One region of the Brevibacterium sp. LAARM3_SD1 genome, then DNA from elsewhere that is predicted to be linked to it. Evidence: riboswitches for the same ligand, from Rfam matches in the RefSeq annotation. Region 1 holds a riboswitch; each other region holds the start of a gene.
The links. Region 1 has a riboswitch for thiamine pyrophosphate ahead of thiM (hydroxyethylthiazole kinase). Riboswitches for the same ligand answer to the same signal wherever they lie in the genome.

Region 1 (5,565 bases):
CGACGGTGATCGCCTCGGCGGCAGATCCGGCCCAGAATCGGGATTCTTCACGGTCGACGGTCTTCGCGGCCAGGAACGACATGGCCTTGGCATATCCGTTCAGGTAGAGGCTGTCCTGCGAGATGTAATTGACGAAGGCCTTCGGATCGAGGCTGCCGTCGGCGAGCTGGGCGAGGAACGGCAGCTCTTCGATCTGCTTGACGATGGGACCGACGCGGTCCCACAGCTGGGTGGTCAGTGGGCCGGCGGTAAAGGTGACGGTCATGGGAACTCCCTTGTGCTGGTGTGACGTGGTGATTCGTATGACGTGGTGGTTCGAGTGAGTTGGCGGTTCCGGTGAGGTGGTGGTCAGGCGGGATGGATACCTCAGGCGGGTCGACCGCTGACGATGTCGACCTGGTGGTCGACCGGTCCGTGGGCGCCCTCCGGATTCAGGCTCAGCTGCCAGTCCGCAGCCGAGGTGAGAGCGCGAGCAAGATAGTCGAGGGCATTGCCGACGGCCTCGCCGAGGATGTCCGACCCGATCTCTGTGTGTTCGCGGCCGAGGACGGCCACCTCGGCGGTGATCGCGGCTGACAGGGTGCACCCAGTTCCGTGCGTGTTCATCGTCGTCACGCGGGGGTGGGTGAACTCGCGAACCTGGCCGTCGGCGGTGGCGAGGATATCGATGACTTCGTCATCGCTGCCGTGTCCGCCCTTGAGCAGGACCGCTCCGGGCCCGCGTTCGAGCAGGCGCCGGGCCTGGTCACGCATGGCTTCAGTCGTCTGCGCTTCAGGTTCGTCGTCGGAGATCAGCAGGGCCGCCTCGGGGAGGTTGGGGGTGATGAGGTCGGCGACGGGCAGCAGGTGGGTGCGCACAGCGTCAACGGCATCGGTCTCGAGGAGGCGGTGGCCGGAGGTCGCGATCATCACAGGGTCGACGGTATAGAAGCCGAGCCGACCTTCGGCGGCGCGATCGACGACGAGTTCGACGAGGTCACGGCTGCCGAGCATTCCCGATTTCGTCGCATCGACGGGCAGGTCGCCGAGCACGGACTCGAACTGATCGGCGACGAAATCGACGTCGATCGGATAGACCCGGGACACACCGTGCGTGTTCTGCGCGACGAGAGCAGTGATGACGGTCGTGCCCATGGTCTTCCGCGCGGTGAAGGTCTTGAGGTCGGCATGGATTCCGGCGCCGCCGGAGGGATCGGTGCCGGCGATGGACAGGGTGATCGGCGGGCGGGTCGTCACTGTGCACTCCCGGTGAAAGCGGCGAGCAGCTCCTCGGCCGCAGTCTTCGGATCGTCAGCCATGCAGATCGCCGAGACCACGCAGATCCCGATCAGCCCACGACCCTTCAGGTCAGGGGCACGATCGGCGTTGATGCCGCCGATCGCGACCGCGGGGATGCCGGCTTCTGCCACCAGTTCGCGGAGACGGTCCGGTCCGATTCCGTCGGGGGCGTCTGCTTTCGTGGAAGTGTCAAAGACCGGCCCGATGCCGACGAGGTCGACGACTCCGGAGTCGCGGGCGGCGGCGAATTCGTCGCTGTTCGCGGCCGAGAGACCGATGAGCGGTTCCGCACCCAGGGCGGCGCGCACCTCGGCGACGGTGGTGTCAGTTTGGCCGACGTGGATGTGCACGTTCTCGCCTTCGTCGTTGAGGCGGCGGGCCACCTCGACGCGGTCGTTGAGGACGACGGGGACCGTGCGGTCGGTGTCACGGGTGGCGGCTTCGACGGCGGCGATGACTTGGCGGGTGAGCGAGTAGAAGTCACCGTCGTCGATGTCTTTGTCGCGGACCTGGACGATGCCCACTCCCCCGGCGACGGCGGCCTGCACGGTCTCGGCGACGCTGCGACCGGCGGCCTCGCATTGCGCCGAGTCGGTGACGAGGTAGAGGCGCGTGTCGATTCCGGCGAAGCGGTCGGTCGAGCCGTCTCGGTCGTTCACGGTTGCGCCGTCGTCGGCCGAGTTGTCAGCGATGTGGGCGGATCCGGCGGTCATGCCTGGACGCCTTCGCCGGCGGTGAGCGTGTCGAGGCCGATTCTCGCCTGCGCGAGTCGGTCACCGTCGACGGTGTGGAGCGCGTCGAGGAAGTTCACCGAGTAGCTGCCCGGACCCTTCGCACCATCGGCGGCGAGTTCCCCGGCGACCGCGAAGTGGGCGTGGGCGGCGACGACGGCTTCGAACTTCGCCGAGGCGGCCCCACCGTTCGCGGACTGCTCGGGGGCGCTGATTGCTGAGACGTCGGCGTCGGGGTCGGCCAGTCCGGCACGGGCGGCGGCCAGGTATGCGACGGTGACGGCGCCGAGTGAGCAGCCGGTGCCGATGACCAGCGGCATGAATTCGTGTCCGCCGGAGATCCGGGCGACGTGATCGGTGCCGTCGATGTGGGCGACGACGGCGTCGGTGGGTCCGGAGACCGCGACGATCGCGCCGGTCTTTCGCGACAGTTGAGCCGCGGCGGGAAGGACGGCATCGACTTCATCGGTGGATTCGACTCCACGACCACCGAGTCCGACTCCGGCGAGTGCTGCGACCTCGGAGGCGTTGCCGCGGATGGCAGTCGGGTGATCGGCGGCGGCACGGCGGATGCGGGAGGTGCGGAAGTCGACGGCGCCGACGCTCACGGGGTCGAGGACCCAGGGCTTGCTGGCGGCGTTCGCGACGTCGATGGCTGCGTCGGCGGCGAGCAGCTGATGGTTCGAGGCGGTTCCGAAGTTGACGAGGATTCCGTTGGCGATTCCGGCGAACTGTCCGGCGTCGGCTTCGTGGTCGAGCATCGCCGGGGAGGCGCCGATGGCCAGGAGCACGTTCGCGCTGAACTGCTGTACCACGGTGTTCGTGATGCACTGGATGAGTGGATTGCTTGCGCGCAGTCGCGCATTGGCAGAACGCAGGTCGAAGTCAACCATGACGATCCCTTCGCTAGTATGGCCCAGATCAGGTTCGATGGGTGTTCTCTCAGCCTCGGTGTCCTCCGTGCGCAGCTTCTCGGTGCGAACGGATCCTCATGAGGCACCCCATGTCAATGGCTCCGACTGTATCAGCCCGGTCGGACACGGGCGACTCCTCCATCCAGCAGAACCGCCGAGCGGACCCCGTCGCGGCGAAACCACCTCCGGTTCAGGGTGGTTTCGCCGCAACGGGGTCCGCTGAGGGAAGAGCAGCCGCTACCCCCGCCCGACGTACCTCTGTCCGCGGCGGCTGAGCGCATCGATGACGACGGCGGTGAGCAGGACGAGTGCGGTGATGATCTGCTGCGCATCGGAGTTGAAGCCGATGAGGTAGAGACCGTTGTTGATCGCACCGACGACCAGGGCACCGAGCACAGCGGCCCATGCGGTTCCGCGACCGCCGAACAGCGAGGTGCCGCCGATGACAGCCGCCGCGATCGCGTTGAGCAGGTCCTGCGTGCTCACCAGCGTCGATCCCGCATTCGTCGTCACACCGGTCTTGATGAACCCGAACAGTGCGGCCAACACTCCGGCTGCCATGAACACGCTGATGCGCACCCAGGTCACGCGGATGCCAGCGCGCCGGGCGGCTTCGACCTTGCCGCCGACGGCGTAGATCGACCGGCCATAGCGGGTCTTGCGCAGCACGAGATCGATGATGATCGCGATGACGATCATCAGGAAGAACGGCATCGCCAGACCGAAGTCCTGATTGACGAGGATGAGGAATCCGAACACGATGGCGGCCAGCAGCACGATGCGCACGATCACCGACGCCCAGCTCGGGGCGCTGAGGCCTTCGCGGTGGCGGCGCAGCTTCGAATAGATGATGCCGCCGCCGAAGCCGATGATCGCAATCGCTCCGAAGATATAGGCCCAGATCGCCGGGAAGTAGAAGCTCGCGAAGTCGAAGGCGAAGGTGTCCGACATCGACAGGTTCTTCTGTGTGCCCAAGGTCGTCAGGGTCAGACCGGTGAATGCGAGCAGACCAGCCAAGGTGACGACGAACGCCGGGATGCCGACGACGGCGAAGAACCAGCCTTGGATCGCACCGACGACCAGACCGAGCAGCAGCATGATGATCAGCGCCATTGCCGGGGGCACACCCTGCCTGACGACGAGGACACCGAGCAGCGAGGCGGCCAGACCGCCCAACTGCGCCAGAGACAGGTCGATCTCGCCGAGGAGTAGGATGAGGTTGATGCCCAGAGCAAGGATCGCGAGGAACGCCACCTGGGTGGAGAGATTGACGAGGTTGGCCGGCGAGATGAAGTTGGAATCGGCCGACTGGAAGACGATGACGATGACGATGAGGGCGAAGATGACGGGGAACGAACCCAGCTGCCCTTCTTTGACCCGTCTGACGAACGTCCCGACGATGCCTTCGGACGAGATCCGCTCATCGGTGATGAAGGAGTTGCGGGTCATCGGCGCTCACCCCTCCGTGCGGCGCGTTTGGTCACGACATTGTCGCTGGCTCCGGTGATCGCGGCGACCAGCACGTCCGTGCGTTCGTCTCCGGGGAAGTCACCGGCGTCCTTGCCCAGGCGCAGCACGTGCACCCGGTCGCACACGGCCTGCACATCGGCCATATTGTGGCTGACGAGCAGCACGCCGAGGTCGCGTTCCTTGAGCCGTTCGATGAGATTGAGCACCTCGGCCGTCTGGGCAACACCGAGGGCCGCCGTCGGCTCGTCGAGCATGACCAGCGAAGGATCGCCGAGGAGGGACCGGGCGATGGCGACCGTCTGACGTTGTCCGCCGGACAGTGCCGCGATCGGTACGCGCACGCTCGGGATCTTCGCCGACAGGCTGCGCAGCAGCTCCCAGGATTTGGCTTCCATGGCCACCTCGTCGAGGACTCCCCCACGGGTCTTCTCGTGCCCGAGGAACAGGTTGGCGACGACGTCGAGGTTCTCACACAGAGACAGGTCCTGGAACACGGTGGCCACTCCGGCCCTCTGCGCGTCCTTCGGGGAGGAGAATTTCTGCGATGTCCCATTCATGATGAGTTCGCCCTCATCGGCGGCGTGGACTCCGGCGATGACCTTGATGAGTGTCGATTTGCCGGCGCCGTTGTCGCCTACGAGGCCGACGACTTCGCCGCGACCGACGCTGAGATGGATGTCGCTCAGCGCTTGGACGGCGCCGAACCGTTTGTTGATTCCGCGCAGTTCGAGCACCGGCTCGCTGTCGCTGCCCGGCGTCCGCGTCGCCGCAGCTGCCGGTTCGGGTGTCTCTGGTGTCATCTGTTCCTACTTGTCGCAGTCGTTGACCCCGGCGGCCGGCGACCGGTGATGGTCGCCGGCTCGAGGTCGGTCACGTCAGATCATGAACGCTCACGCGCTCACTTCACGCCGGCATCGGCGCAGAGCTTCTCCACCTTCCCGGTGCAGATGTCCTCGGCCTTGATCTGATCACCGACGATGTCCTTGATGGTGTCGGTGGTGACGACTTTGGCTTCAACGAAGTCCGTGGGGGTGTCCTTGTAGGTCGTTCCTGCATCGACTTCCTCGCCCGCTGCCAGAGCCACGGCGGCCTTGGCTGCGAACTCGGCCTGCGGCGGAATCGACTTGTAGATCGTGGCGTACTGGTCACCTTTGAGGATGTTCTGCAGACCG
Region 2 (5,565 bases), on a different contig from region 1:
GGTCAGCGCATCCTGACCGAAGGTGGGTTCATCGACGATGAGCACCTTTGGCCGGGGAGCCAACATCGCCGCCACCGACAGACGTCGCTTCTCTCCACCGGAGAGACTCTGCGGATGAGCGTGCGCCAACCCGGTGAGACCGAGGCCCTCGAGAAGTTCATCCACTCGTGCCTGCGAATCGGCGGCAGACCACCCTGCCAGGCGGGGACCCAGCTCGAGTTCGGACGCCACGCTCGAGGTGAGGAACTGGTGTGCCGGTTCCTGGAATACGATGCCGATGCGCGCGGCCAACTGCTTCGACGTCCAGGCGAACGGACGGGCCCGTTTAGCGCCTTCCCGCAGGGCCGCCTCGGCGAGGACCTGCCCGGAGAATTCGGGCAGCAGACCTGCCAAGGTCAGGGCCGTGGTCGACTTTCCGGTCCCGTTCGCGCCGACGATTCCGAGTGCCTGACCGGCACGCAGGCTCAGCTCCATACCGGCCGCTGCGGGGGTGGTCATGCGAGGCCGAGCAACGCTGAGCCGATCGGTGCGCAGCAGAACCTCGCCGAGGCGACCGGACGTCCTGCCGATTCCGTCGGTTCCGCCTCGGCGCGGGGTGGGGGAGTCCTGCGGCATCCAAATGCCGCAGTCGATGAGCACGTCGGTCAGCTCCGGATCGGTGAAGATCTGATCGGGCGGACCTTGGACGACGATGCCCTCGCGGCCGAGGACGATGACGCGGTCGATGTGATCGATCCACAGCTCCACCCGGTGTTCGACGACGAGCATGGTCGCCGCGGTCTCGGCCTGCACGGTGAGCACGGCGTCGCGGACCTCGGTCGCCGAGGCGGGATCGATATTGGCGGTCGGTTCGTCGAGGACGATGACCTCGGGAGCCATCGCATGGATCCCGGCCAGAGCCAGCCGCTGCTTCTGCCCGCCGGACAAAGCCGCACTCGGACGGTCCGGAGGCAGATCGAGTCCCAGCGCTCGCAGGGACTTCAGCGTCTGGGCCTCGATTGTCTCGGCCGGGAATCCGAGGTTCTCCATCCCGAACGCCACATCATCACCGATGCGGGAGAAGATCACCTGCGAATCGGGATCTTGGAGGACCAGCCCGGTGCTGCCTCGGCGAGGATCCGGTTTCTCGCCGCCGACGAGGAGTTCACCGGTGGCCTCACCTGATTCCTCGGGCAGGACGCCTGCGACAGCGTGAAGGATTGTCGATTTGCCGGCTCCGGAGGCGCCGAGCAGCAGCACTTTCTCACCGGCGGCGATCTGTAGATTGAGCGGACCGACCGCAGGCTGATCACGGTCGGCGTGAGTCCACGAGAAGCCGGAAGCAGTGATCGGCAGTGCCATCAGCGCAGGCGGCCGGAGGCGAAGGAGCCCAGCGCTCCGGTGGCTGCGATCGCGCGGTAGGCGAACCAAGCGCCGATTCCGGAGATGACGAGACCGGAGACGATCGCGCAGACCGCGTAGATCGCCTGGAAGCCGAACTGCCATTCGGCGTTGTACATGATGTTCTCGCTCACGGCCATGAACGCCGCGGCCAGCATCCCCGAGGCCGCGGTGACCCACAGGGTGAAGCGCTTGTAGCCGAAGGCGGCGAAGACGAGTTCGGCACCGAGGCCCTGCAGCAGTCCCGAGAGCAGAACTGTCGCTCCGAAGTGAGAGCCGAGGACGGCCTCGACGATGGCGGCGATGAGTTCGCACAGCAACGCAGCACCGGGTTTGCGGATGATCGCCCCGGCCAGCGGGCCGGCAAGGACCCAGAGCCCGGCGATGAGGCCGATCGACGGCGGGAAGGCCTGGAAAGCGAGTTCGAGGACCTTCCAGCTCAGCGCCAGCACCCAGAACACGAGTCCCACGGCGATGCCGAGGACGGCGGTGGTGACATAGTCGACCACTCGCCACTGTTTGGATTTCGGCGCCGCGGTGAAGGCGTGTGAAGGGGTGGCGGTGGTTTTCGGTACGGCGGTATTCGGCATTGTGCCTCCTCTTTTCAAGGAGGGGTGAAGAGTCTCGACTTCCTTCGGCGGTGCTGACCGCATCAGGTTCGAGGGTCTGCAGCTTCTTCTGCACTCTCAGCGCCCCTGACGGCGCTCCCCTGTCGTAGCCACCACTGTACAACAGGGGAGCGCGGCAGCGACCGGGATCGGAAGCGAAGCGGGGGCCGGGATCGGTTATCGAGTATTCACTTGCCGTTCCCTCGTTCGTCGACGGGCTTCGAACGACCGGACACTACTGATCAGTAGGAATATGCGGGTGAACACTCAACGACTCAAGCGACCGCTCAGTGCCCTGTCCGCCGCCACTCTGCTCGCTGCCATGGTGGCAGCGCCGGTGCCCGTTCGGGCCGAACCATCGCTCGGTTCAGGCGGGCCCGGCTCGACCGCGAGCCAGAGCCCCAGTCAGGATCCGAGCCAGACCCCAAGCCAAGGCCCGGGGCAGAACCGAACGGAATCGCCCGCCGAGGCGGATGCGGGAAGCGAGGCGATCACCGATCCCGTGCTGCAGGTCGGGGCCGATTCCATGGCCCGCAACCTCTCGTGGATGAGTGAGAGCTCCGGCGGGGGAGAAGTCCGTTGGGCGCCGGCCAGTGAGCTCGAGGGCGGTGAGCTGCCTGCTGACGCCGAAACAGCCGAGACCACGGACTCCGGGCTGGCCACCGATCTCAAACGTCACTTCAACCATGCGATCATGACCGGCCTCGAGCCCGACACCGAATACGCCTACCAGGTCGGCAGCGAAGAGGACGGATTCACCGAGGTGCAGCAGTTCACCACGGGAGACGTCGGAGGTGACGACGAATTCCTCGTCTTCGGTGACCCGCAGGTCGGCGCCGGTGGCGGAGACCCCGACGACGCCGCCGGTTGGGACCGGACACTGAGTTCGGCAGCGGCCACCGCCGACGACCCGAGCTTCTTCTACTCGCTGGGAGACCAGGTCAACTCCGCGGGCAACCAGGAACAGTACGCCCAGTACCTGGCGCCGGAGGCGACTCGGACGATCCCGCAGGCGACGACGATCGGCAACCACGATGTGTCATCGAAGGCCTACGAACAGCACTTCAACCGGCCCAATGTCAGCCAGGACCACGGCGGCGGTGGCGTCATCACCTCCGGAGGCGACTACTGGTTCATCGAGGAAGGCGTCCTGTTCCTCAACATCAACTCCAACAGCTCGGATATGGATGCCCACGCCGAGTTCATCGACGAGGTCGTCGCCGAGCACGGAGACCAAGCACGTTGGACGGTGCTCGGATTTCACCACTCGATCTATTCGACCGCGACTCATTGGAACGACCTCGACGTGAAGCGGCTGCGGAAGGCGATCCCGCCGGTCGCTGCTCGCAATGACATCGACCTCGTCGTCTCCGGCCACGACCACATCTATAACCGCACCTTCCTCATGGATGGTGAAGGCAAGCCCGTCGAGGGCTCCGAAGCGGGAGCCGAGGAAGAGAAGGAAGACGGACAGACGCTCTACCTCACGCTGACCTCGTCGTCGGGGTCGAAGTTCTATGACTACGTTCCCGGCCTCGATTGGGAAGGCAAGAGCGTCCACAACGACGTTCCCGCGTTCACCCGGGTCCAGGTCAGCGACGAAGCGCTGCGGGCGACGACCTATGAGGTGCCAGTAGGCAGTGCACCGGCCGACGGTGGGCAGGCGCAGGCAGCCGCCGAGCAGATCGACGATGTCGAACTCAGGCGCGCCGAGGCGGAGGAGCCCGACCCGGGTGACGATGCCAGTGCCGACGCGGACGGCGGAGCCGGCGCAGATGGTGCCGATGCCGGCGCGGACGGCGACGACGCTGAGGCAGGAGCGGGCGCCGACGCTGCAGCAGCAGAGGACGGTGCTGAAACGGCTGACTCCGATGGAGGCACAGGCGCGACCGGCTCGGATGCTGACGCTGATGCTGCAGGTGCCGACGTCGGACAGGATGCCGATGGAACGGGAGACGACGCGGACGCCGGAACCGCGGGCGCCGAAGCGGACAGCGCTGAGAGCGGCACGGAAACTGCCGACTCCGAAGGCGGCGCCGGCTCGACCGGCTCAGAATCCGACTCAGGCACCGCGGCGAACGCCGCGGGAACGGCCGATGATTCGGATTCCTCCGGGACCACCTCGGCGGGTGGAGACGGAGATCTGCCCCGCACCGGCGGCGGGCTCGCACTGCCCTTGGCCGCCGGCGCGGGAGCACTGGCACTCGGTGCGGCTCTGTTGATTGCCAGCCGTCGCCGCCGCGGCGCCGGACTCAGCTGATCAGTCCGGCGCTGCTGATCAGCTCGGCACCACCATGACCGGACCCTCGGCGTGGTTGAGGACCCCGCGCGAGACGGATCCCAGCAGAGCGCTGCGGATCCATCCGCGCCCGCGGGTGCCCATCACGGTCAGCTGTGCGCGCGAGCTGATCTCGACGAGGGTTTCGGTGGGATCGCCGACCGGTACCGAGGTGGTCACCGTCAGATCCGGGAACTGCTCGGACAGTGTCGCAGCTTCCTTCTCCAGGCCTTCGGTCAGCTGCTTCTGCCGACGCGCGGTGACCTCGGAGCTGAGCTCGAGGTCGGGGTACCAGTAGAGCCATTCCTCACCGGCCGGCAGCACCACGACGAGTTCGAGCTCAGCCCCGCGAGTGCCGGCTTCGGCAGCCGCCGTGAACATCGCGACCCGACCGGTGTCAGAGCCGTCGACGGCAACAACCACCGGGCCCGAGTCCGCGGACGCCGAGGTCGATCGTTCGGGAACGACGATCGTCGGGCAGTGCGCATGGGCCGGCAGAGCCGTGGACACGGATCCGAGGACGCGGCCCATGAATCCGCCGCGTCCGCGAGCACCGACGATGACGACTTCGGCGTCGGCACTGAGCGTGACGAGCACACCGGCGGAGTTTCCCGGCGCGGTGCGGAAGGACTTCTCACCGGAGTAGTCGCGCAGGAGTTCGACCGCCTCGGTGAGGGTCTTCTCTGCTTCCTTCTTCGCCTTGTCATCCTCGGGTTCGCTGGGGATGGAGGCCATATTCGGGTAGATCATCGTCGGCAGCTCATAGGCGGTGACGACGGTGAGAACGGTCCTGCGACGTTTCGCCTCGATGGCGCCGTAGCGGACGGCTTGAGCGGCGAGTTCGGAGCCGTCGAAGCCGACGAGGACGCCGAGTTCGAGATTCAGGCCGGATTCGGACGAACTGGTTTGAGCAGACATCTCGCACCTCTCGATCGGGGCCTGTCCAACCCAGACGCCGACGACGGCCCCGACTGGCGGTATCGTCCGCGTCCTCTTCAGTCTACCAAGACTGTTCTACAAGATGTAGAAAAAGCGTGCGGCGAGAAGCTGCGTCTCACCTGGGCGCGCCGCGGCTCAGACGCGGAAGCCCAGGTGAGCCAGCGCAATGCGCAGAATGTGGTCCTGGCCGTAGCAGAGCTCGCCCACGATATCGGGACGCAGGGTCTCCTCGGGGGTCAGCCAATCGAGGCTGAGCGCATCGGCTCGCGGAGTGCATTCGCCGCGGACCTCCATGATGAAGCACATGGCGATCGCATGCTGGCGCGGGTCGTGGAGGAGCGACGATCCTTCGGTGGGGAA
Region 3 (5,565 bases), on a different contig from region 1:
TCGGTGCGATCGGATTCGAGTGGGATGTCGAAGGGCATCTCCACATAGATCAGCCCGCTGGCATCGGTGTGGACGATGTCGAAACCGGCCTTTTCCGGGTCGAGTTCGTTGTTCATCACGATGAGCAGACGGTCCGCCGGCGCCTCGTATTCCCTCTCGATGCCATCGACATAGCCCTGCTGGGAACGCAGCTCCCGCTGAGCTTGGATGACGAACGCCGAGTACGCGCCGATGCCGATGACCGGAATCCGCGAGGTCAGCGCCTCCGTGGCGACATCGATGAGCCGCGACCGGGCCTTACGCCCCAGCGGTGACAGATCTCCGCCAGACATGGCGACCCCGTCGAAGCCGACGAGCGAGATCCGCCCATCGTCGTGGCTGGGGTTGAGGATCGTGATGTCGAGGCCGAAACGCGAGTACCAGGGGCGAGTCACCTCGGCGCTCTCTTCGTCCCACCACACGTAGAAGAGGAACGGCACGTTGATCCCAGCCTCCGAGTAGAAGAACGGAGGACGCCGCTCACCTGCGGTGACGTCGAAGGGAACGACGTTTCCCTCGATCGGGGCCGGGCAGGTGGCGAACGAGGTGAACGCGAACGGGTAGTTCACCGCCCGGTTGAAATCGATGACGAGCGACCCGTCCTGGTTCGGCACTCCGAGGTCGATGGTCCGCCACGACGAGGTGGTGCTCCCATTCGTCGAATCGTGGAAGTCCAGCTGGAGTCCGGTCTTCGGGCATCCGGTGGCGAGCAGGCTGACTTCGCCCTGCTGAGTCTCGAAGGTGACGATTCCCGCCGCCTGCGTCTGCAGCTGCAGGTCCTCCTGGGCGGTTTCGATCGTGTAGGTCCGGAACGGATCGAATCGGGTGAACCGAGCGAGGAAGACGAAGTCCGGGTCCGGGTCGAAGACCGGAACCTCGAAGAACTTCCCGAGCAGCGGGGACTTCGAATTGCGCACACGCACACCGAGGCGGCCGCCCCGGTCGATGAGTTCGTAGAGGACGTTGCCGACGGTGAACCAGTTGAGCGATCCGCCGGCAGGAAGCTTAGCGCTGAACCCGTTCTCCTCGACACGGACCTGGGGTCGGGCAGACACAGCGTCGTGTCCGCCGGATCCGGCATCGGCTCCCGCAACAGAATCGCCACCGGCAGAGCCAGAGCCTGCCACGCCCGCGTCGGATCCGCCCGCATTCACCTGGTCCGTGACCGTCGGCAGGGTCGAGGTGTCGCTGGGCACTGCCGGGCTGGTCGCCCGAGTCGGTCCGGAGTTGGTCCCACCCGAATCATTCGTCCCAACACCGCCACCGGCGCCTCCACCCGAGGCACCGCCGTTTTCGACCTTGCTGAGCAGATCGAACGTCTCGGCGGCGGGTCCGGCCTTGATGCCGGTTTTCAGGGACACGGTCACCCACCCGTCGTCGACGGTGAAAGTACCGGGGGCGTCGGTCCAGGTCGATTCGGCGTCGAGCCAGTGCAGTCCGACGACGCTGAGCCAGCCGAACGGTTTCGCCAGTGCCGAGTTTCGTGAGTCGCGCCAGGTGTTCCACTCCGTCACGAACTGGTTCACGTCGAACACTCCTTGCCGTCGCTGGTGCGGTCGCAGGGTCGCTGCCCCCGCCTGATTCTCGAACGCGGTGGCAACCCGGCGCCCGAGACCTGTCTTATGTCATCCAAACTACCGCAAACGATAGGCTGGGGAAATGAATGAATCACTCCCGAGACCGGACACGGCCGCGACGACAGCGGCCGACCTCGGCGACTTCGTCAGCGCATCCCCCAGCTCATACCACGCGGTGGCCACCGCTGCGAAACGGATGGAAGAGGCCGGATTCTCCCGTCTCGACGAGACCGTTCCCTGGGCGCTGACGCCCGGGACCGGGCACTACGTCATCCGCGACGGCGCGCTCATCGCTTGGATGAATCCCACCGTCACCGAGGCGGCTCCCCGGTTCCGCGTGTTCGGTTCCCACACCGATTCCCCCGCTTTCAAGCTCAAACCCGGCGGCGAGTACACCGTCGAGGGCACCCGTCAGGTGGGAGTCGAGATCTACGGCGGGCCGCTGCTGAATTCGTGGCTCGACCGCGAGCTCGCCTTCGCCGGGCGGCTCAGCCTTGCCGACGGCAGCATCGTGCTCGCCCGAACCGGGCCGATCGCCCGCATCCCGCAGCTCGCGATCCACCTGGACCGGCAGGTCAATGAAGGTCTGGCCTTGGACAAGCAGCGTCATACCGCTCCCGTCATCGGTCTGGCCGATCTCGCTGAGGCGGACATCATCGAACTGCTCGCCGCCTCCGCCGGCGTCGATGCCGAAACTGTCGTCGGTCACGACGTCTACACCATTCCCACTCAGGAGCCGGCCCTCTTCGGTGCCGCCGAGGAATTCTTCGCCTCGCCGAGGCTGGACAACCTGCTGTCCGTCCACGCCGGCGTCACCGCACTGACCCAGCTCGATGCCGATAGGCTCGACGGCATCCCCCTGTTGGCGGCCTTCGATCATGAGGAGATCGGGTCGAATTCGCGTTCGGGTGCGTGTGGTCCGTTCCTCGCCGATGTCACCGAGCGCATCGTCGCCTCATTGCTGCCGCAGTCGACGCGCAGCGATTATCTCGCATCGATGGCCTCCTCGGTGTGTGTCTCCTCCGATGCCGGGCATGCTGCCCATCCGAACTATCCGGAACGTCATGATCCGCATGTGCGCCCCCGCCTCGGCGGCGGTCCCCTGCTCAAGCTCAATGCTCAGCAGCGCTACGCCACGGATGCGGTCGGCACCGCGGTGTGGTCGCAGGCGTGCGCGGCCGCCGGAGTCGAATACCAGGATTTCGTCTCGAACAATGCGATGCCCTGCGGTTCGACGATCGGACCGCTGACCGCGACCCGTCTGGGAATGACCACCGTCGACGTCGGTCCTGCCCTGTACTCGATGCACTCGGCACGCGAAATGGTCGCGGTCTCTGACGTCGTCGCTCTCGGCGCGGCCGCGAAGGCGTTCCTCCAGGGCAGCTGACCGCCGCGCCGCATTTCCGGAGGGACTCGATTCCGCCGAAAGTGCAGTTGTCCTCACTGCGTCAGTCGTGATACGAATTGCACGACCCCACGGGAGCCCGCTGCAAGGGCTGAGATCGGACTGGATCGTCCGAGACCGTAGAACCTGATCCGGTTGATACCGGCGTAGGAAGTGAGGACTGCAGTTGACTGCATTCACCCCGGAAACACCTGCCCCAGCCACAGCTTCGCCTGACGCGGTTTCGTCTGCCGCAGCGGCGGACGACCAGTTCACCCTCGAGCAGTATCCGACGCATTCGCCGGCATGGATTGATGACGAGGAACACGGCATCCGCGTTCCCGTGACCCGCATCGATCTCGAGGACTCGAACGGCCGTGCCAACGATCCAGTCGATGTCTACCGCACCGTCGGACCGGGCAGCATTCCGGAGGAGGGGCTGCCGGCTCTGCGTTTTCCGTGGATCGAGAACCGCCTCGACACTGAGACGTATGACGCCCGCGGCCACCGCATCGCCGACGATGGTCGTGCGGCCGTACGCCGGGGTGCCCCGTCTCAGCAGTGGAAGGGACGCAAACCGGTTCCTCGTCGCGCCAAGGCCGGCCGCACGGTCACCCAGATGCACTACGCCCGGCAGGGCATCATCACCCCGGAGATGCGGTTCGTGGCGCTTCGTGAGCAGTGCGATGTCGAGCTCGTCCGTGCCGAGCTCGCCGCCGGTCGCGCGATCATTCCGAACAACATCAACCACCCCGAATCCGAGCCGATGATCATCGGTAAGGCGTTCCTCGTCAAGATCAACGCGAACATCGGCAACTCCGCAGTCACCAGCTCCATCGCCGAGGAGGTGCAGAAGCTGCGTTGGGCCGCGAAGTGGGGTGCCGACACCCTGATGGACCTGTCGACCGGCAATGACATCCATACCACCCGGGAATGGATCATCCGCAACTCCCCGATCCCCATCGGCACCGTCCCGATCTACCAGGCCCTGGAGAAGGTCGACGGCGATGCGAACGCACTGACCTGGGAGATCTATCGCGACACCGTCATCGAACAGTGCGAGCAGGGCGTGGACTACATGACCGTCCATGCCGGCGTGCTCCTGCGCTATGTGCCGCTGACGGCCGACCGGGTCACCGGGATGGTCTCCCGCGGAGGATCCATCATAGCCGGCTGGTGCTTGGCCCACCACGAGGAGAACTTCCTCTACACCCACTTCGACGAACTCTGCGAGATCTTCGCCCGCTACGATGTCGCGTTCTCACTCGGCGACGGGCTGCGACCGGGATCCATCGCCGATGCCAATGACGCCGCCCAGTTCGCCGAACTCGACACCCTGGCCGAGCTGACCGAAAGGGCCTGGGCCCACGACGTCCAGGTCATGGTCGAAGGGCCCGGGCATATTCCCCTCCACCTCGTGCGGGAGAACGTCGAACGCCAGCAGGAGCTGTGCCACGGGGCACCGTTCTATACCCTGGGTCCGCTGGTCACGGACATCGCACCCGGCTACGACCACATCACCTCGGCGATCGGGGCGACGGAGATTGCCCGCTACGGCACGGCGATGCTCTGCTACGTCACACCGAAGGAGCATCTGGGCCTGCCCGACCGCGACGATGTCAAGACCGGAGTGATCACGTACAAGATCGCCGCGCATGCCGCCGATGTCGCGAAGGGCCACCCCGGTGCGACGGCCCGCGACGATGCGCTGTCGAAGGCTCGGTTCGAGTTCCGGTGGCGAGACCAGTTCGCCCTCGGCCTCGATCCGGAGACTGCTGAGGCGTTCCACGATGAGACCCTGCCGGCCGAACCGGCGAAGACCGCGCACTTCTGCTCGATGTGCGGGCCGAAATTCTGCTCGATGCGCATCTCCCAGGACATCCGAGACACCTACGGCAGCGCCGAGGCGCAGGCAGCCCTGGCGGGAATGCAGCAGAAGAGCCGCGAGTTCCTCGCATCGGGAGGAGAAGTCTACCTGCCCGATCCGTCCGTCGGACTCAAGGCAGACTGACCGTCTTCAAGGCGTGGCGCGTCGATCGAACTGTGCACGAGTCGGCTTTCGCGCCACGCATTGAACGAGGGGCACGTCCGAGCCAGTAAGTTGACGGTATGAGCGAACTCCAGCATGCCTTCGACGCGCACCTGCACATCATCGATCCGAACCATCCGCTGATCGAGAACAACGGTTATCTGCCCGATCCGTTCACGGTCACTGATTATCGCGCGCGACTCCAGAGCCTCCCCGATGTGGGAGTCGAGATCGCCGGAGGCGCCGTCGTGTCCGGGTCATTCCAACGCTTCGACCAGGGATACCTCATCGACGCCCTGAGCGAATTCGGATCGAACTATGTCGGCGTCACCCAGCTGCCGGATGAGACCACCGATGATCAAATCCAGCGCCTCGACGCAGCCGGCATCAAGGCTCTGCGATTCAATATCGCCCGCGGTGGCTCGGCCACCCTCGACGCCCTCGACAGCTTTGCACGTCGGGTCCATGGCCTCGTCGGATGGCACGCCGAGCTCTATATCGACGCTCGCACGATCACTGAGGACCTCGCCGCACGC
Region 4 (5,565 bases), on a different contig from region 1:
CCTCGGCGAGGAATCGGAGGCGATTCCAACCGCGGGGGACACCGATGATCGGACCGCGAGCGTCCTGGCGGGTTGGCACCCGGATACGACCTTCTGGCTGAACGACGTCATCGACACGGTCACCGAGGTGGTCGAATGGCGCTTGGACGATGGCGCCGACCGTTGGGTGCGGGGCTGAGTCAGTCCCGCTCCACAGGCAGCCAGAGCTCGGTCGTCGCAGTGGTGAAGTCCTCGGCGCGATCGAGAATCGACACGATCGAAGGCCCCGGCCGCAGACGCCAGGGGTTCGATGGGAACCATTCGCCGGCTGTGGCCGCCCACGTGTCCTGCAGCGCCTTCGGATAGGAGCCGTGTGCAGTGAAGACGGCCCACATGCCTGCCGGGACATCGACGATGGCGAGGTCTGCCGGCGCCGAGGCGGCTGCTGAGACCGCGACCCCGTGGAGGTAGGTGAGGTCAGTTCCTTCACGGTAGTCCGGATCCACACCGTCCGTGACCTGGAGAAGCCCTGCCGGGGTCGTGTCCGAGAGCGTCTTGAGCCGTTCATGCTCGGTGGTAGGGAGCGACTCGATGAATTCGCGGATGTGCGGGTTCTCCCCTTCGTGGATGAGCGGCACACGCACAGCATGGCCGATGAGTGCGAATGCGGGGTGGTCGATGATTCTGGTGTCCATGGTCGAACTCCCTTCGATTGTCAGGTGGAACCTGAGTGACTGTTGGCTGTGAAGGGGACCGCCGTTTCGCCGCACCTCGGACGGGGCAGCACCGTGGACGGATCGAAAAGCGCGTGTGAACGCCTCGGTCGATCCGTATCCGTGCCGCACCGCCACACTCAGCAAATCCTCACCGTCGATGACATCGCCTGCGGCGACGGTCATTCTGCGCCTGCGGACATACTCCGAAAGCGGGATTCCCGCCAGCGATGAGAACATACGTCGCAGGTGATACTCGGTGGTGCCGAGCCTGGCGGCCAGCACACTGACTTCGAGTGACTCTGCGGACTCGGCAGACAGGTTCGCCTCGATGATGTCGATGAGTGTGTTGAGTTCAGCGATCACGATCTCTCCCTTCACTCATCCATACTCCCGGTGGCTCAGGGTGCCCCGCCCGACAATCTGTGCCCGATTCGATCATGTCTGGAAGGTGGGAGCGTCGCGGGGACGCAGTCGGTCAGCCGCCCGGGGCCAGGCTGGGTGCTTCGTCAATGCCGAAGCGGGTCTTCAGTGCTCGGCGGGCGGCGAACCAGCCGTTCATTCCGTGGACGCCCGGAGCCGGCGGAGTCGCCGCCGAGCACAAGAAGGCACCAGGCGCGCCGAGGCTATAGGAATCCCAAGTCAGACGCGGGCGGGCCATCATCCGATAGAAGGACACAACGCCGGTGGCGATGTCCCCGCCGATGTAGTTCTGGTTGTGACCGGCCATCTCGGACGCGGGGATGGCATTGTGCGCGACGATGCGGTCGCGGAAGCCAGGTGCGAAGCGTTCGATCTGCCTCGTGATGTATTCAGTCGGGTCGAGCGGGCAGTCGAAGGGCACGTGCGCGTACGTCCACAACGGCCGCAGCCCGCCAACCTCGCGGGACTTGTCGAAGACCGTCGGGTCCGAGACGAGACACACGGGATCAGCCGGCATACGTCCGTTCATCACCTGCGCCTCGGCGGCGGCCATCTGCGCTCTGGATCCGCCGACGTGGATGGTCCCGGCGCGCCCCACCTCGGGGTCGGACCAGGGGACCGGTCCGTTGAGGACGAAGTCGACCTTGGCCGCGGCGTTGCCGTGTTTGAAGCCGCGCAGGCTCTTATCGACCTGAGCGGGCAGCAGGCCGGAGAAGATCTGGGCGGCGTTCAGCGCCGAGGTGTCGAGCAGGTAGGCGCGGGCCGCGGGCATGTCCGAGACATGGTCGACGCGGGCATTCGTACGCACTGTTCCGCCGTGTGCTTCGAGGTCGGCGACGAGGTGGTCGATGATCGCCTGCGAACCGCCGATGGGGGAGGGCCACCCGCCGGCGTGGGCGACCGTTGAGAGCATCGTCGCCGTGGCGGCCGTGCCCATCGCCGGCAGTCCGCCGATCGCGTGTGCGGCGACTCCGGTGAACAGGGCCTGGCTCGATTCGTGGGAGAGAGGAATGTTCCAGGCAGGGCTCGCTTGAGAGAGCAGCCGCAACCCGAATTTCACGACGTTCGCGATTCCGGGAAGGTCGCGCAGAGTCTCCGGCACCGAGCGTTTGTCACCGAGGGAGAGCCAGATCGCGTCATCGACACGTTCGAGAAGTGGGGCGAAGAATCGTCGCCATTCCGGGCCGGCCTCGCCGAGGCGGTCGACCGTTTCGTCGAGATTGTGGAAGGCCAGCGCGGCGGGCTTGTCGTCGAGGGGCTGGGCATACGAGATCTCGGGAGTCGTCAGCTCCATTCCGCGGGCACGCAGGTCGAAGTCGACGAAGAACGGGCTGGCGATGGCCAATGGATGGACGGCCGAGCAGATGTCATGAGTGATGCCGGGTGCCAGTCCGAGGTCGAGGGTGCGGGCGCCGCCGCCGATCGTCGACTGAGCTTCGAACACCTCGACGGAGAGACCGGCGCGAGCCAGAGTGACTGCGGCGGCCAAGCCGTTGGGGCCAGATCCGACGACGACTGCATCAACCTCAGTGCTCATGAGGCCAGTCTAGGGGAGTGGGGCGGGGCCGCTGCTGTGTGCCGTACTGGGCGGTTCAGTCGTCGTAGACGTTGTCGAAGAAGGCGCATTCGAGGTCGACGGCCCGGCGCCAGGTGCGGACGAGATCCTCAGCCTCTGAACCCTGCTCGTCCTCTGTCGGAAACACCCGCTCGAGCTCGTCGACGAGGAACTGAACCCACCCGCGGAAGGCCTCGCCTCGGTGGAGGTCGATCCAGCCTTGGTGGACCTGTCGCTGCGGCACCTCCTCCTGGGATTCGGCCCAGTCGAGATAGAGCCATTCGGCCACAGCGAGGACGACGAGCAGCTGCGGATAGGACGCCGAGGCGACTGCCGAGTCCATGAGATCGCGGAACCCTGCCGTCGGTGCGGCCAGTTCAGGCTGGAGGTAGTCGGCTGGAGCGACTCCCAGTTCGGCGAAGGAGTCGACGAAATATGTGTCCTCGCCGGCTACGAGCATCCCCAACTGTCGGGCGAACCGCAGCTTTGCGTCGAGCTCATCGGCATGGGCCACGCAGGCGCCGAGCATGGACAGAAACGACTCGAAGAACTGATAGTCCTGCACCAGATAGTCCCGCATGACGGCGTCGTCGACGGTGCCGGCGAAGAGTTCCCGAACGAAGCGGTGATTGATCGCCGCCGCCCATTGTTCGCTTGTCGATCTCATCAGGGCCGACACAGATCCGTCGGCGGAGACCTCAATCAAGGCGCCGATACCTGTGGTTGTCATCGCTCTTCCACTCCCTCCGCCGGTGCTCACCGGATCAGGTTCAAAGGGTCTGCATTCGCACTCTCAGCGCCCGTTGATCGGCGCTCCCCTGTAGTGATTCGACACTATCACTGGGCTGCCGACCCGGCGGGGAATGCGGACTTCGGGGCCGCCTCGGCGAGGGTGTCGGACACGTACTCCGCGATCCGGTCGGCGGCAGACTGACGGCCCGACGACTGCTCGGCGGACTCAACGGACGGGTTGTAGTTCGTGTTCGTGTTGATGTCGTAGACGACCTGCCGGCCGTCAGCGGTCTCGATGAACTCGATGCCGGCGATCTCGATGCCGAGGTCGGCCAACAGCGACTCGAGCCGGCCGATCAGCGGCGTTGCGGCCGTGATCTCCTCACGAAGGGCGAACTGGGGAGTCGCCTCGACGTCGGCAGCAGCCCCGGCGCCGGGAATCGTGCAGGCATCGGCCGGGCAGAGTTCGAACGATCCGCCCGAGACGTCGACGCGCACCGCATAGTGGAAACGTCCGCCGATGAACTCCGCGCGGGTGACGAACGGCTGAGCCGGCTGCACATACTCCTGGATGAGGGTGATGCCGTCGATCGGCGCATTCGCTCCACCGGGCGCGAACTCAGCGGCGACCGCCTCGAGTTCGGCATGGGAGTCGAAACGACGTACACCGAGGCCCTTGCCGCCCTGATTGTGCTTCGTGATGAACGGGGGAGTGAAGCCGGCAGCGGCCTCGACGAGTGCCTGCGGCCCGAACGCGGCCGCGGTGCGCGGCGCGTCGAAACCGTGACCGGACAGCTCGCGATGCTGACGGATCTTGCTCACCTCGAGCTCGTAGACCCCTCGACCGTTGATGACCCGACGGCCCGCCGCAGCCAGCCAGTCAAGGACGGCGCGGCCGTACTCCTTCACATGCGGATCGGTTCGGGTGTGCGCCGATGCCGACAGCCGCGACCAGAACACTCCGGCAGGAGGCTCGGCGGACAGGTCGATCAAGGTCTCGGGCAGCAGCCATTCGACGTGTGCGACGCCGAGGCGGTCGAGCGCCTCGGTGAACGGGGCGATCCATTCCGGATTGTCGTGGATGATGTAGACCGCCGGATCACCGGTGGCAGGCAGGGCATGAGAACTCATCGCGAACCTTCACTGTGGGGAGCCGATGCGGACTGCGGAAGCATCGGCGGATCTGCTCAACAATCCTACGCCCTAGCGTGGACCCCTTCGCCGTGTCAGTGCGGCGGCGTAGACTCGGGCCATGGCTATCGCAAAGCAGCCCGTTGTCGTGCTCGACGCTCCTGACGCCGGTGAACTCGCGGAGTTCTACGGAAAGCTCCTGGATTGGTCTGTCACCGTCGACGAGGACGGCACGTGGGCAGAAGTCGTCTCCAACTCCTGGCCGCCGATCTGCATCCAACAGGTCGAGGACTACCACGCACCCAGCTGGCCCAGTCAGACCCATCCGCAGCAGATGCACCTCGACGTCGTGGTCGACGACCTTGACGTGGCCGAGAAAGCCGTGCTCGAGATCGGTGCGGGCAAGGCCCCCGAACAACCAGGCGAGACGTTCCGAGTGTTCCTCGACCCGGCCGGTCACCCCTTCTGCCTCTGCAAGGGATGATCACACCACCACCGAGTCGGCCCCACCCGCCCGTGGCGCGCTGAGTCATGCGCGCGCTCGTCTCCTTCGCCGACCGTGATCCCGTTCCGTGGGCCAACGGAGCCGGTCAGACCACTGAGCTCGTCTCCCTGACCGAATCGGCCCAGCTGACTCCAGGGCTTCGCCCCTGGCGATTGAGCATCGCCCGGCTCGAACGAGTGGGCCCGTTCTCGGCCCTGCCCGGAATGGCACGCACCTTCCTCCCCAACGCCGAGGTGGCCCTCGACATCGACGGCCACGTGCACTCGGTGCCCGCCTTCCGCCCGGAACGCTTCCATGGAGGCCAGAACGTGAGCCTCGTCGACTTGGTCGAACCCTGTTTCGCCGTCAACCTCATGGTCGCCGACGACGGTATGGACCCCGAGAATACAGCGGGCGCGATGCAGATGAGCATCGGTCAGCCGGTCCCCGCCGACCGACTCCGGTTCGTGCTCACTCTCGAAGACGGTGCCGAATACCCTCGTTTCCAGCTGCTCGAATCGGAAACGGGTGAAGCTGTTCCAGACGAG

Region 2: another riboswitch for thiamine pyrophosphate. It lies ahead of AC2W7L_RS09145 (ECF transporter S component); the one in region 1 lies ahead of thiM (hydroxyethylthiazole kinase).
Region 3: another riboswitch for thiamine pyrophosphate. It lies ahead of thiC (phosphomethylpyrimidine synthase ThiC); the one in region 1 lies ahead of thiM (hydroxyethylthiazole kinase).
Region 4: another riboswitch for thiamine pyrophosphate. It lies ahead of AC2W7L_RS17880 (TenA family protein); the one in region 1 lies ahead of thiM (hydroxyethylthiazole kinase).

What each region holds. Positions count from the first base shown of each region.
Region 1 is NZ_JBNFOL010000023.1:45,039-50,603, reverse strand. It holds gene AC2W7L_RS13010 (TenA family protein) at 1-265, opposite strand, end outside; gene thiD (bifunctional hydroxymethylpyrimidine kinase/phosphomethylpyrimidine kinase) at 367-1,236, opposite strand; gene thiE (thiamine phosphate synthase) at 1,233-1,991, opposite strand; gene thiM (hydroxyethylthiazole kinase) at 1,988-2,902, opposite strand; TPP riboswitch at 2,890-3,023, opposite strand; gene AC2W7L_RS12990 (sugar ABC transporter permease) at 3,161-4,372, opposite strand; gene AC2W7L_RS12985 (ATP-binding cassette domain-containing protein) at 4,369-5,193, opposite strand; partial or broken gene AC2W7L_RS12980 (substrate-binding domain-containing protein) at 5,292-5,565, opposite strand, start outside.
Region 2 is NZ_JBNFOL010000012.1:77,623-83,187, forward strand. It holds gene AC2W7L_RS09140 (ABC transporter ATP-binding protein) at 1-1,341, opposite strand, end outside; gene AC2W7L_RS09145 (ECF transporter S component) at 1,341-1,970, opposite strand; TPP riboswitch at 1,993-2,101, opposite strand; gene AC2W7L_RS09150 (purple acid phosphatase family protein) at 2,248-4,248, shown strand; gene AC2W7L_RS09155 (universal stress protein) at 4,267-5,184, opposite strand; gene AC2W7L_RS09160 (DUF4916 domain-containing protein) at 5,341-5,565, opposite strand, start outside.
Region 3 is NZ_JBNFOL010000028.1:175-5,739, forward strand. It holds gene AC2W7L_RS14300 (DUF1684 domain-containing protein) at 1-1,565, opposite strand, end outside; gene AC2W7L_RS14305 (M18 family aminopeptidase) at 1,699-3,003, shown strand; TPP riboswitch at 3,084-3,192, shown strand; gene thiC (phosphomethylpyrimidine synthase ThiC) at 3,188-5,011, shown strand; gene AC2W7L_RS14315 (amidohydrolase family protein) at 5,110-5,565, shown strand, end outside.
Region 4 is NZ_JBNFOL010000052.1:4,612-10,176, forward strand. It holds gene AC2W7L_RS17865 (hypothetical protein) at 1-178, shown strand, start outside; gene AC2W7L_RS17870 (AraC family transcriptional regulator) at 180-1,058, opposite strand; gene AC2W7L_RS17875 (phytoene desaturase family protein) at 1,171-2,652, opposite strand; gene AC2W7L_RS17880 (TenA family protein) at 2,708-3,400, opposite strand; TPP riboswitch at 3,395-3,500, opposite strand; gene AC2W7L_RS17885 (ATP-grasp domain-containing protein) at 3,508-4,533, opposite strand; gene AC2W7L_RS17890 (VOC family protein) at 4,655-5,017, shown strand; gene AC2W7L_RS17895 (HutD family protein) at 5,065-5,565, shown strand, end outside.